Regions from separate parts of the Virgibacillus siamensis genome, predicted to be linked through region 1. Evidence: riboswitches for the same ligand, from Rfam matches in the RefSeq annotation. Region 1 holds a riboswitch; each other region holds the start of a gene.
The links. Region 1 has a riboswitch for S-adenosylmethionine ahead of B1K71_RS14900 (OsmC family protein). Riboswitches for the same ligand answer to the same signal wherever they lie in the genome.

Region 1 (4,456 bases):
TGAACTGGGTAAGGGGTATTCGAATAGACAAATTTCAAAGTCAATGTTCATAACAGAGTACACCGTAAAAAAACATGTCAGTCAAATACTAGCAAAACTTGCCCTCACCGACAGAACCCAAGCTGCCCTGTACGCCAACGCAAAAGGCTTCGTACAGTATGTAATCAGCTGAAATTCGACAGGTGACAGGCGCCGCCTGAATTTTGTTGTAAAATATCGAATGGAAATCCGTGGTTTCGTATAAGATGTATGTTGTTGCGAATAATATTTGTATTAATGGATTTTGCAGGAGGTTCTTTTATGGGTGAAAATAAGATTCATCTGACTTCTTCCGAGATTGCGGGTCTGTGGACGGGTTATATGAATGATAGTATGGCACGCTGTATGTTGCGATTTATGCTGAAAGATATACAGGATTCGGATATAAAACCGGTTTTACAGCATGCCTATGATATATCGGCAAAACATTTGGAGCAACTTGAGGCTGTTTTTGAGGACGAAAAGTGTGAAATTCCAGTCGGATTTACAGAAAGTGATATCAATATGGATGCGCCTTGGCTTTTTACCGATTTGTTTTGCCTTACATATGTAAATCATATGGCAAAGGTTGGAATGATAACGTATAGCGGATTTTCCTCCATGTCCTATCGGGATGACATGCGTCAATATTTCTCCCGGTGTTTGATTGAAACAAATGAACTTTATAACCTATCAATGGGAGTGGCGCTTGAAAAAGGTGTAAATTCAAGACATCCTTATATTGAGCTGCCGAAGCGAACTGATTTTGTCGATAGCAAAAAGTATTATAGCGGAATTAATCCATTTGGGGATAAGCGTCCACTAAATGCAATCGAAATCTCACATTTGTATTTTAATGTAATGACAAATTCCCTTGGGATTAAATTATGTTTAGCCTTTGCACAAACGTCACCAACAAAGGATGTTCAGCAGTTTATGCTGCGGGGAAGAGAAATTTCAAAAAAAGATATGCAGATTTTCGCGGATATGTTGGTGAATGAAAATATTGAACCGCCGCATTTGCCGGATGTCGGGGTAAGCAACTCAGCAACATAAACGTTTTCCGATAAATTGGCGATGTTTCACATGTCGTTGATTATGTCATCGGGGATTGGAAACTATGCCACAGCAGCAGCAGCCAGTCAGCGCTCTGATTTAGTAATCAATTATGAGCGTTTGTCATTGGAAGTTGCCCGGTTATCGAAAAGCGGTGCGGATATTATGATACAAAACAACTGGCTTGAGCAGCCGCCAGGTACCATAGACCGTCAAAAACTAGCCAAAAAGAAACGCCAAGGATTTGATGGGTGACAAAATTCGACAGGTGACAGGCTATGTCAAATTAAGGTTGCGTGGATTTTTATATGGAGGGGCTGGGCCAAAGTGTATTATTAAAAAGAAAAAACCGAACGAACAAATTCGAAAATGGAGCGTATAGCCGCTCCGGAAATATACTTATTGTTCGGCTTTTGGATTACACTTTTTTGATGTGCCCCAGCCTCTTTGGGATAATGGCGCGCTGTTTAATTTACCATTTAGTCTGGTCGTTTGGTTCTTCATTGAATCGGGATGGATCATCCGCTCTTTCAATTGTATTGTGTTCCTTTTCAATTCGTTCAAGTGTGCGGTTTCTGGAGTCTTCCATTTGACCGCTTGGCTTTAGAAGCTTACTGGTATTGTCGTCTGCAGCTGTTGCCGTCTGATTCTGCTGTCTTCTGTAACTATTTTCAGCCTTGACAGTTCGTTTGGTGTACGGAATTGCTTTCAACCGTTCAAATGGAATTTCCTTTCCAGTGTCCACACAGATACCATAGCTGCCATCGCTTATTCGCTCCAGTGCTTCATTTACCTGGGTTAACTGCTCCTCATTTAAACTGCTTTCCGCAATTTGCTGCTGGCGGTCCACAAAAGCCCCGGCGGAATCCGCAAGATGGTTATCTGCAACATTCAATTCGTCTGGATCATTTTCGACTGCCTGTTCCGCAGAATCCTGTTCCTTCAAGTTTTTTCTCATACTCAAAAGGTCATTCTTTAACTCATTTAACTGCGTATTTGTCAGTGTCACAGAATCACTCCTTTAGTTAGTTTCTTCCTTCTCTAAAAGGAGTTTAAACTGTGCATGTGACATAAATAATTGGTTTCCAATCAGGTGGCACTTATATAATTCAGGTTCTTTACGGCAGTTCCCTGTAATGTATCTTTGACTGGACAAACTTTTTCAACGTGCTCAATTAAGGCCTTTACGTTTTCATCCGGGGATGGAGAATCGATGTCAATTCGATAACGTATTTCCTGATATCCCGGTCGAACGTTAGGGTTTTTCCCTTGAAAACCATCCGGATCGAGATCCCCTTCGATGTGTACGCTAAGATCCTTTACTTCAACCGAAAATTGCTTCGCGAATGAAGTTACCAGTACATTGATGCACCCTCCCAGTGCGCCAAGCAAATACTCCACCGGATTTGGAGCCTGATCAGTGCCACCGAGTTCTCTTGGTTCATCAATATTAAATTTCTTTCCTTGCACATCTGCCGTTGAAAGAACTCCATTTCCACTCCATGTTACTTCAGATGCGAATGTAACGTTTGCCATTATAAATTCCTCCTTAGGGTTGGTTTGCATTTTTTAAGTAAAGTGATTGAAATACTCGGGTTTAATTGTGTAATTTACATGTTTCCTGCTTGCAGCCACTCATTAAAAAACACCTCCTTCTTTTTTAAAGAAGAGGTGTAACTACGTATATCCGAGCCTCTCCTTATCTTTAAGACAATTGTGTCTTTTGGATTTGGCACAGTACCCATGGCGGGTCCGCTGCCGAGGCTTCCAAGGGCCAATTCCCTCCACCTCTCATGATAAGAATTTCATGAACTATTATGAAATTGTTTAAAATAGTACGACACATTGAAGCAGATGTCAAGTCCTTCTGAAGAATTTTTTCGCCAGGTGGGAGGCAACACTCGAAATTTGTCGAATTTTACAGTACTTTATTCATGGGTTTTGCTAAAATAGGTCAAATGAAGTTGAAGCTTGGGGGAAAAGATGCTTCTGAATGTCTATGGGAATTTTTCGATATTTTTGATATATTTTTGATAGAGATGATAGTGAGCTGGAATATTCAAGGGTACAGCAATAATTTTATAGAACTACATGTTACTAATTCGATTAGGCATGGTGATAACTGAAGAGAAGTTCTCTTTCCTATCACCATGCCTTTTTTATTAACTTTATGGTTGATAGTGCATTATTTTAGTATAAATTATCAACAAATACCAATTCAAAGGAGGAGAAAGATGGAGAAATCCAGTTACGTTAAAATGGCGGTGCTTGCTTGTCTTGCTTTATTTATATGTGCACCATTATTTATGAATGCAAAACAGGTACATGCAAAAGGGGAAGAAAATCCGGCCATAAATCCAAAGCCACAGGAAATAACAGACTTGGGTAAGGGTTTTCCGCTGACACCGGTCGTTGGCTTGGTGATTGGAGAAAACACAGATGAACAGGCAGTCCGCGAAGTAGTGGATGCACTAAAATCCGCAGATGTAAAGCGGATTGTCCGTAAGAAGTCCGGTGACGATATCAATACACCGGTAACGATTTGGATCGGCGGACCGGGGGAAAATTCGGGGGCCGCTGATGTATTAAGCAATCTTGGAATCGAAGGACCGGCAGCTTTGAAAGATGAAGGATATGTTCTAGCCGCCAAAAATGCGGACGAAAAACAGATTGTTCTTGCTGGGAAAGATAAGGCGGGTACATTTTATGCAGCTCAGACGTTCAAACAATTGATTCTGAAGAGAACTGGAAGGGATTGGGTTCCTGCAGTAGAGATCCGTGACTGGCCGGAAATGCCGATCCGCGGGTCTATCGAGGGATTTTACGGTCCGCCGTGGACAAATGAGGACCGGCTCAGCCAAATTGAATTTTATGGGGATAATAAGCTGAATACGTATATTTATGCACCAAAAGATGATCCATATCACCGTGAAAAGTGGCGGGAGCCCTATCCTGAAGATGAATTGGCAAAACTGGATGAACTGATAAATAAATCAAACGAAAATCATGTTCAGTTCACGTTTTCGTTGTCACCTGGAAACACGGTTTGTTTTTCTGGGGATGAAGATTTTAATTTATTAAAAGACAAGATGCAGAAAATGTGGGATCTTGGCGTCCGATCTTATGCCATTTTTTTGGATGATATAAGTAAAAGTCTGCATTGTGAACAGGATCAGGAAAAATTCGGTGATGATGAGAATCCCGTTGCAGCAGCCCATGCGTATCTTTTAAATCGTTTTAATGAAGCATTTATCCAAACACATGATGGGGCGAAACGTTTGATTACAGTACCGACAGAATATGCCGGAAGCAGCTCAACGGCCTACCGTGAGCGGTTTGCAGAGTTGCTGCATGATGACATTGTCGTGATGTGGACAGGGCC
Region 2 (4,456 bases), 430 kb from region 1:
CGCCCATCCATTCAACTCATTCTTCAACCAGTGACGTATCGGAACCGGAAATCCAAGTTTTTTACGATCAAGTACATGGTCCGGAATAATTCCCCGTGACGCCTGACGCAAAATGCTCTTAGTCGTGCCATTAGCAATCTTCATATCTACCGGAATCTGGCTGGCCACTTCGAACACGTTCTTATCTAGGAATGGCACACGCAGTTCCAATGAATTTGCCATTGTCATTCTGTCTGCCTTCAGCAAAATATCCCCGCGCATCCATGTATGAATATCCACATACTGCATTTGGTTAACAAGCGGATAATCCTGCACTTCATCAAAAAGCTTTTCCGTTACTTGCTGGTAAAAAACATTTTTGTCGTATGTCTTCAATAACTCCTGTTTCTCCACATCTTCAAACATTTTGGCATTGCCGATATAACGGTTGCGGAGTGGTGTTGTTCCCCGTTCCAAAAAGCTTTTGCCGCGAACACCTTCCGGAATAGCATCTGCTACACGTGCAAGCAGTGATTTAGCCGGTGTTGGAATGGAATTGAACATTCTCAATGATTCCGGTTCGCGGTAAATATTATATCCGCCGAATAACTCATCAGAACCTTCACCTGATAAAACAACTGTGACATGTTTTCGTGCTTCCCGTGCCAGGAAATATAACGGAACACATGACGGATCTGCCAATGGATCATCCATATGCCACATGATTTTCGGCAGTTTTTCCACATATTCTTCAGGTGAAATAATATAGGAGATGTTCTCTACATCCAGCTTTTCCGCTGTTTCTTTGGCAACATCCACTTCTGAAAAACCTTCCCGTTCAAAACCAACTGAGAATGTTTTAATATTCGGATTGAATTTTTTAGCCATTGCAACAATGATGGTGGAATCAATTCCACCGGATAAAAATGAACCAACTGGAACATCACTGCGCATATGAACATTGACAGAATCATACATAACATCCTGAATCCGCTTTATCCAGTCCTGCTTTTCCATTAACACAGGGTTAAATGTTGCATGCCAATACCGGGTAAACTTCAGTTCTTCCCCGGGCTTTGTCACAAAATAATGGCCAGGCTCCATTTTTTTAATGCCTTTTGTCATGGTTAAAGGCTCAGGCACAAATTGGAAGCTCAAATAGTGCTGCAGCGCCGTATAATCCACTTCTTCGTCTTCCATCATTAATGTAATGCTTTTCTTCTCAGAGGCAAAAATTGTTCCTTGATTGGATTCTTTGTAAAACAATGGTTTTATACCAAATGGATCCCTTGCACCGTATAATGTTTCCTTCTCCTTGTCCCAGATAATTATGGAAAACATCCCTCGCAAGTACTGAAATGCATCCTCTTTATGTTTGGAAAATAAAGCTGCAATTACTTCCGTATCGGATTCGGTCGCAAATGTGTATCCTTCTTTAAGCAAATCCTCTCGTAATTCAACATAATTATAAATTTCCCCATTAAAAATAAGCCAGATTTTGTCATCATCATAACTCAATGGCTGCTGGCCGGACTCAATGTCAATAATACTTAGTCGTCTGAATCCGAAAGATACATAGTCGTCATGATAATACCCTTCATCATCCGGACCTCTATGTGTAATAATATTGTTTTGATTTTCAAATTCATTTAATTGATTTGCATTCATTTCAACTGGTTTGTTTCGCAGTATTCCTATAAAACCGCACATCTTTTTTGCCTCGCTTTCATTCATGTTGAACCCTTAAGATTATACCATAAATGTAGAATCTTTACGAAAGGACTTATATTATGCCCGAACAGGATAATCACGTTTGTCACAACCCACAGAATCCATTTTTCAGACAAAATTCAGGGCTGGGACAAAAGTGTGTTATCCAAAGAAAAAAACGAACAACCAATTAGAAAATGGAGCGTCTAGCCGCTCCGGAAATATACTTCGCTTTCCGCGGGCAGCTGTTGAGCCTCCTCGTGCTTACGCACTGCGGGGTCTCATCTAGGCTTTACTTCCCGCAGGAGTCTCCGTATATTTCCTACGCTAATTCTCTAATTGTTCGTCTTTTTAATAACACGTTTTGTAATGTCCCAGCCACGTTTTGTCTAAAAAGAAGTGCATTTAGCACCTCTCTCTATTATTCATTTATAATAGCTTGCAGTTCCTCGATCTTGTCTGTCTTTTCCCATGGAAATAATATATCTGTTCTGCCGAAGTGTCCGTATGCGGCTGTTTTTTTATAGATTGGACGCTGCAAATCCAACATCCGGATGATTCCAGCCGGCCGCAGATCAAAAATCTTTCTAGTTGCTTTTTCCATTTCAGATTCAGCAACAGTACCGGTTCCAAATGTGTTAATGGAGATTGAAACCGGCTCTGCTACACCAATCGCATATGCCAGCTGCACTTCACACGTTTTCGCCAGTCCTGCAGCAACGATATTTTTGGCCACATAACGGGCTGCATATGCAGCAGAGCGATCAACTTTGGTTGAATCCTTACCACTGAAAGCACCACCACCGTGTCTTGCATATCCACCATACGTATCCACAATGATTTTGCGCCCGGTTAAGCCGGCATCCCCCTGTGGACCACCGATCACAAACCGGCCCGTTGGATTGATAAAGAATTTTGTTGATTCATCAAGCAGATTCGCTGGAACAATCGGACGTATAACATGTTCAATTAAATCTTTTTCAATTTGTTCGGTCGAAATGTCCTGATGATGCTGCGTGGAAATAACAATCGTATTGACTTTAACCGGTTGATTATTTTCATCATATTCTACCGTAACCTGTGTTTTACCATCAGGTCGCAAATAATCCAATATATGATCTTTCCGGACATCTGCCAGCCGCTTTGACAATTTATGCGCAAGTGAAATCGGCAATGGCATTAATTCCTCTGTTTCATCACAGGCAAAACCAAACATCAAACCTTGGTCCCCTGCACCAATAGAAGCAATTTCTTCATCGGTTTTATTCCCTTGTCTTGTCTCATATGCCGTATCAACCCCGCCGGCAATATCAGCTGACTGTTCATCGATAGCAGTCAGTACAGCACATGTTTCAGCATCAAATCCGAATTTTGCCCGCGTATACCCAATATCTTTGATAGTCTGGCGCACAATTGCAGGAATATCTACATATGTAGTAGTAGAAATTTCCCCGGATACCAATACTAATCCTGTAGTAACAGTTGTTTCGCATGCGACCCTTGCATTAGGATCATTTTTTAATATTTCATCCAAAATGGCATCTGATATTTGATCACAAATCTTGTCCGGATGACCTTCTGTAACCGATTCAGATGTAAACAAACGACGATTTGCAGTCATATGACTAAATCCTCCCCTAAAATAGATGGTACGGAAATCTGTCTATTCAGTGTATGATTATGTTTTAATAAGGTTAGAAAAAATAAAAAAACCTTTCCCGTAATCATGAGGAAAGGAATGTGCAGCCTTTCGCTCTTATTGTCCAAGGATAAATCCTTGCTTCAGGTTAGCACCTTTTCACATAACGTGACGGTTGCTGGGCTTCATGGGGTCTGTCCCTCCACCGACTCTGAATAAGAGAGTTTCCGCTCGAAATTCAGCTTAACGGAATAGCGCCGTCATGTCAACTCTTAACGTGTGTACACATTTGACAATAAAATTTCATATAATTATTCGTATAATTAGTATGGACTAATCTTGTGAATGTGTTATACTAAATAAACAGATTTACACGATGAATCAAATGCATGTCAATTAAAAATCCATCAAAAAGGTAGGTATCACATATGAACGCGGTGGAACAATCAAAACTTATCAAAGAATTGCTTTCTCATCACAACTTGCAAAATAATCTCTCCGTGCCACAGCTCGTTGAGAAAATATTATCACGCGGTGAGGGAACATTGTCCGCCACAGGTGCTATTCGCGCTACTACCGGTAAATATACCGGACGCTCCCCTAAAGACAAGTTTATCGTACGGGATGAAACAACACAGGATGTTATTGACTGGGGATTGGTCAACCAAGAAATTGACGAAGCTTCCTTTGATAACCTGTACGAAAAAGTGATTGCATATTTAAAAAAGAAAGATGAGCTATACCATTTTAAAGGCTATGCCGGTGCCGATAAAAATTATCGTCTCCCCATTCAGGTTTTTAATGAATATGCATGGCATAACTTATTTTCCAGACAATTGTTTATTGAACCGACAGAGGAAGAAGTAGAATCGCATCAATCAGAATTCACTATCGTATCTGCTCCTACATACAAGGCAGATCCGAAAGTGGACGGAACAAATTCCGAAACATTTATACTTGTTTCATTCAAAAAGCGCACCATTTTGATCGGGGGCACGGAATACGCCGGGGAAATCAAGAAATCCATCTTTTCCGTGATGAATTTCCTTCTCCCGCAACGTGATATTTTATCAATGCACTGCTCAGCAAACGTTGGCCAGGAAGGCGATGTTGCACTGTTTTTCGGCC
Region 3 (4,456 bases), on a different contig from region 1:
CGCCAGGTTGTATTCGTTGCGAACATTGTCCGGAACAAACGCCAGTCCGATCCCTGCCATGAGCTTGATAAGCAACCGTCCCAATTGTTAGGTGTACCTCATCCGGATTCGCTTGATAACTGCTCGCAATTGAGTATAAGCGAGCCGGAATCTTTCTTAGAAGCTGTATAAATTCTTCAGGACCCACATTTTCAGGTGGAAACTCCTTCACTAAATCAAGCAAATCCCTGCCTTCAAGATATGCATTTATTTCATCTTTTCCCGCCTCAACAAGCTTTTTCAATTCATCATTTTGAAAAAGTTTTGCTGCCTTTTCCAATAATGGCTTCGTTAATACCGTTATTTCAAAATTGGATAGCAGAGCCTCACGCAATGCAAGAACTTCACCCTGTTTATTAATCGGAACACTTTCTTCCGGGTCCCAATTCAACTCACCAATCAATTCTTCAACAAGATTCGGATCATTTTTAGGTGCGATTCCTAAACTATCACCGGGTTCAAAGCTTAAATTCGATCCTTCGAGTGAAAGTTCAATGTGGCGCGTTTCTTTATTCGAACCACAACCATTCAAGTTTAAATTTTCCAGGACTTCGGCATGATATGGATTTGTTCTTGAATAATTAGGTTGTTCCGCTGTCAGTGTTTCAGCTGTTGTCTGACCCATCCGGGCAGAAGCATTGACGGTATTAACTCCCTGAGTTTCACGCAATACTCCTAACACACCTTCAAACCATTTTGCTGCATTTTCATCGTAATCTAAATCGCAATCAACCCGTGGGTGGATTCTTTCTCCACCCAATTCCTCCAAACGGTTGTCAAAATCTTTACCAGCTTGACAGAAAAACTCATAGGACTCATCACCCAGTGAAAGTACTGAAAACCTTACACCTTTCAGTTTGGGGGCTTTTCTACTGTGCAGGAATTCATAGAATGAGAGAGCATTATCAGGCGGATCCCCTTCCCCGTGGGTCGCTGACACAATGAATAAATCCTGAACTTTCTTTAACTCTTTCGGTTTAAAATCATCCATCGCAGCAATTGTTACGTTTAAATCCAGTTTTTCCAATTTCTGCACGAATTCCTCTGCCAATGTTTGCCCATTTCCAGTCTCTGATCCAAATAGTATTGTTACATCCCTTGAAACAGCCTTAACAACATTTTGGGGAGAGCTACCGGAGGCATTCTGTACAGCAGGATCAACTGCTATTGTCGGGCCTGCAGGTTGTGGTACAGCTAAGTATCCGCTCAACCAAGTTCTTTGTGCCTCCGTCAATGTCGGCAGCAGAATGTTAAGACTATCTGCCTGTTCCTGATTAAAAGGACTATTTGTTACTAATAACTCCAAAGATATCCACCTCACATTGGAAAATTTTTTTATAGTACAAGCTCTATGAACTGTTGTTTTGAAAACTTATATGATTCATCAAACCTTTCCTGACATACAATAACCTCCTCTTGCCATTTTTAGTTCCCCGATATCACTGTTGATCCGGAAACGCAAAGTGGATTAATTAACCCTAAATTGATAAAATTACTTGGGTTAATGGTATTTTTTATACCCCCAATGCTGACTGGAGGGAATTCAGAAGCAAGTCAAAAGGCATACGCTTAAAAAAATTATTAGTTGACTGCTCATATTTAATTTGAATTCGATCCTGCAGTATGCATTCCACACTCTGTTTTATTAAAACCAGTCCATCTGCCTGCACGAGGATCCTCGGAATCTGTGACTGAATGTGTACATGGGATACAGCCAATACTCGGATACCCCTGATTGTGCAACTCATTGTACGGTATTTCATTTTCCTGTATATACGCCCAGACATCTTCCCATGTCCAGTGAATTAACGGACAAACTTTAATTGACTTAAATCGGTCGTCCTTATTAACAAAATCTGTTTTACTGCGAAAAAGAGATTGCTCCCTTCGAAGGCCTGAAATCCATGCTGGTTTCCCTGTTAATGCTTCTTCAAGTGGTTTAATTTTTCGGATGAAACAACATTGATTAGGATCACGCTCCCAAAGGGCAGAACCATATTTTTCAGCTTGCTTATCCAACGTTAATTCAGGCTTTTTCATTCGGATATGAAGCTCCGGATATTTATTTCTTATTTTGTCAATAAGATCATAAGTTTCTTGAAAGTGAATCTCCGTATCCAGAAAAATTATCTCCGCTTCTGGTTTCACCTTGGAAATTAAATCAATTAAAACAACTCCCTCCGCACCAAAACTACATGCATAAACTATAGAATCCCCATATGAATCATAAGCCCACTGTAAAATCCTTGAGGCACCTTTTGTATCATCTGAAGGGCTTAAGTCTTTAAATGGGTCACCAGTAAAATCGCGGTATGTGACCGTTTGCGTTGTCATCTTCTCCCTCCTGACAGACAGTGATTTTTCATTACCTACTAAAAAAACACCACAATTAAACAGTTTTTAAACCGAATAAAAGGATGCCTTTAGTTGTCTAATGGGCAATATATTATCTTTTTTGTTTGCGGTGCTTTCCTGTTAATGAAAAACGTTGCTTCTCTGTTGTGTCTATTTGTGTAACTTCTCCATCATGTACAGTAATTACAATTGAACCATACCGTAACTTCTTTAACGTCTCGGTAATTTGTTGAATGATTGACTCAACTTCCCTTTCTTCATTCACGAAAACCACCCCTGTATTTGTAGAATTTCCTACAGAGAAACGGAATCATCATGACTTATAAATCGTCTTTATACAATAAATGGCGCCTTTCTTGCATGACAATTTCCCTGTTTCAAGCTGTCACACATTGTCAATCCAGTTTAAGGGTTGGAAAATAAAAAAATCCCTTCAAGATTAAGAAGAGATAGAATTAAAAACTTCATTCTTCTTATCTTTCAAGCATTTCGCTTGTAGGATTTGGCACAGTACTGCACAGCCTGTTGCCGAGGTTTCGATGGGCCCATCCCTCCACCTCTCTGGATAAGATAAATTGTGATTAACTTGTTGCCAAACATTTTACGATGCGAAAACTGAAAAGTCAACAGATTTTATAAAAAATTCAAAGTTGGGTCAAATTAACTATAATGAATTACAATTGGCTAAAACACGCAAAACATGATAAAATATTTTCTTGCAAGATTGTAAATAAATATCGACTGCCATACATTGATATCTTGCAAATATGAATGACAGGTGGTAACAAAATGACACACAACAATGAATATCAGGTTTTACTGTACTACAAGTATGCCTTTATCGAAGATCCGGCTGAATATGCCAGTGAGCATCTGCAATTCTGCAATGATCTTGAACTGAAGGGACGAATTCTTGTAGCACATGAAGGAATCAATGGCACTGTTTCCGGTACAGTAGAACAGACCAATAAATATATGGAAAGCATGCACAATGATCCGCGTTTTGCGGACATGGTGTTTAAGATTGATCCACATGATGGTCATGCATTTAAAAAAATGCACGTGCGACCACGTAATGAATTAGTTTCCCTTCGTCTGGAAAATGATATCAATCCAAATCAAACGACAGGGCAGTATTATGAACCAAAGGAATTCTTTGAGGCAATGCAGGATGAAAATACTGTCGTCCTTGATGCACGCAACGATTACGAATATGATCTTGGGCATTTTCGCGGTGCGATTCGTCCGGATATTGAGGCATTCCGGGATCTGCCTGAATGGGTGGAGAAAAACAAGGACCTTGTTGAAGGCAAACGCATTCTAACGTATTGTACCGGCGGAATCCGCTGTGAAAAATTTTCCGGATGGCTGCTTAAAGAAGGCTTTGAAGATGTCGGTCAATTGCATGGCGGAATCGTCACATATGGTAAAGACCCGGAAGTGCAAGGCGAGCTATGGGATGGACAATGCTATGTGTTTGACGAGCGGATATCCGTACCAATCAACAAAAAAGAACACGTTATCGTCGGTGAAGATTACTTTGACGGACAACCGTGCGAACGTTACGTCAACTGCGCAAACCCTGAATGCAACAGACAAATGATCTGCTCCGAGGAAAATGAGCATAAATACTTGCGGGGCTGCTCTCATGAGTGCAGGATCAGTCCGCGGAACATGTATGTGAAGGAACACGAACTTTCCGAAGAGGAAATCCAGCGCAGATTGAAAGTGATTGAAAAAGAAAAAGTGAAACAGGAAGCATAAAGGTAATGGGCAGGCGATATATCGCCTGCCCATTTTTTAGGAAGTTTGCTCTTTTAACTTGTCTGGCTTTCCTTTCGTGAACTGAATGACAGTAATCACTGCAAACAACGCCAAACCAATCAATGAGAATATGAGATGCGGGTATACGAGCATTAACCCGCCCACAATTAAAATGATCCGTTCAATCCAGCTTAAATTGCTGACGAAGTAACCAATCATACTGGAGCTGATGGCTGCCATCCCAAGCATGGCAGTTACGACGGCAATTGAAACGTTTACCACGTTGGCATCACCTTGC

Region 2: it holds a riboswitch for S-adenosylmethionine, as region 1 does, so the genes downstream of both, metK (methionine adenosyltransferase) here and B1K71_RS14900 (OsmC family protein) in region 1, are expected to answer to the same signal.
Region 3: it holds a riboswitch for S-adenosylmethionine, as region 1 does, so the genes downstream of both, B1K71_RS01950 (YezD family protein) here and B1K71_RS14900 (OsmC family protein) in region 1, are expected to answer to the same signal.

Annotation. Positions count from the first base shown of each region.
Region 1 covers NZ_FUIH01000007.1:2,223,060-2,227,515, reverse strand. Annotated here, with positions in the region: gene B1K71_RS14915 (LuxR C-terminal-related transcriptional regulator) at 1-172, shown strand, start outside; partial or broken gene B1K71_RS14910 (DUF3231 family protein) at 301-1,329, shown strand; gene B1K71_RS14905 (TraR/DksA family transcriptional regulator) at 1,547-2,083, opposite strand; gene B1K71_RS14900 (OsmC family protein) at 2,164-2,610, opposite strand; SAM riboswitch class I at 2,771-2,877, opposite strand; gene B1K71_RS14890 (beta-N-acetylglucosaminidase domain-containing protein) at 3,309-4,456, shown strand, end outside.
Region 2 covers NZ_FUIH01000007.1:1,797,642-1,802,097, forward strand. Annotated here, with positions in the region: gene asnB (asparagine synthase (glutamine-hydrolyzing)) at 1-1,689, opposite strand, end outside; gene metK (methionine adenosyltransferase) at 2,111-3,310, opposite strand; SAM riboswitch class I at 3,443-3,550, opposite strand; gene pckA (phosphoenolpyruvate carboxykinase (ATP)) at 3,757-4,456, shown strand, end outside.
Region 3 covers NZ_FUIH01000006.1:204,338-208,793, reverse strand. Annotated here, with positions in the region: gene B1K71_RS01960 (assimilatory sulfite reductase (NADPH) flavoprotein subunit) at 1-1,345, opposite strand, end outside; gene B1K71_RS01955 (phosphoadenylyl-sulfate reductase) at 1,639-2,373, opposite strand; gene B1K71_RS01950 (YezD family protein) at 2,486-2,659, opposite strand; SAM riboswitch class I at 2,865-2,966, opposite strand; gene B1K71_RS01945 (oxygen-dependent tRNA uridine(34) hydroxylase TrhO) at 3,184-4,158, shown strand; gene B1K71_RS01940 (TRAP transporter permease) at 4,195-4,456, opposite strand, start outside.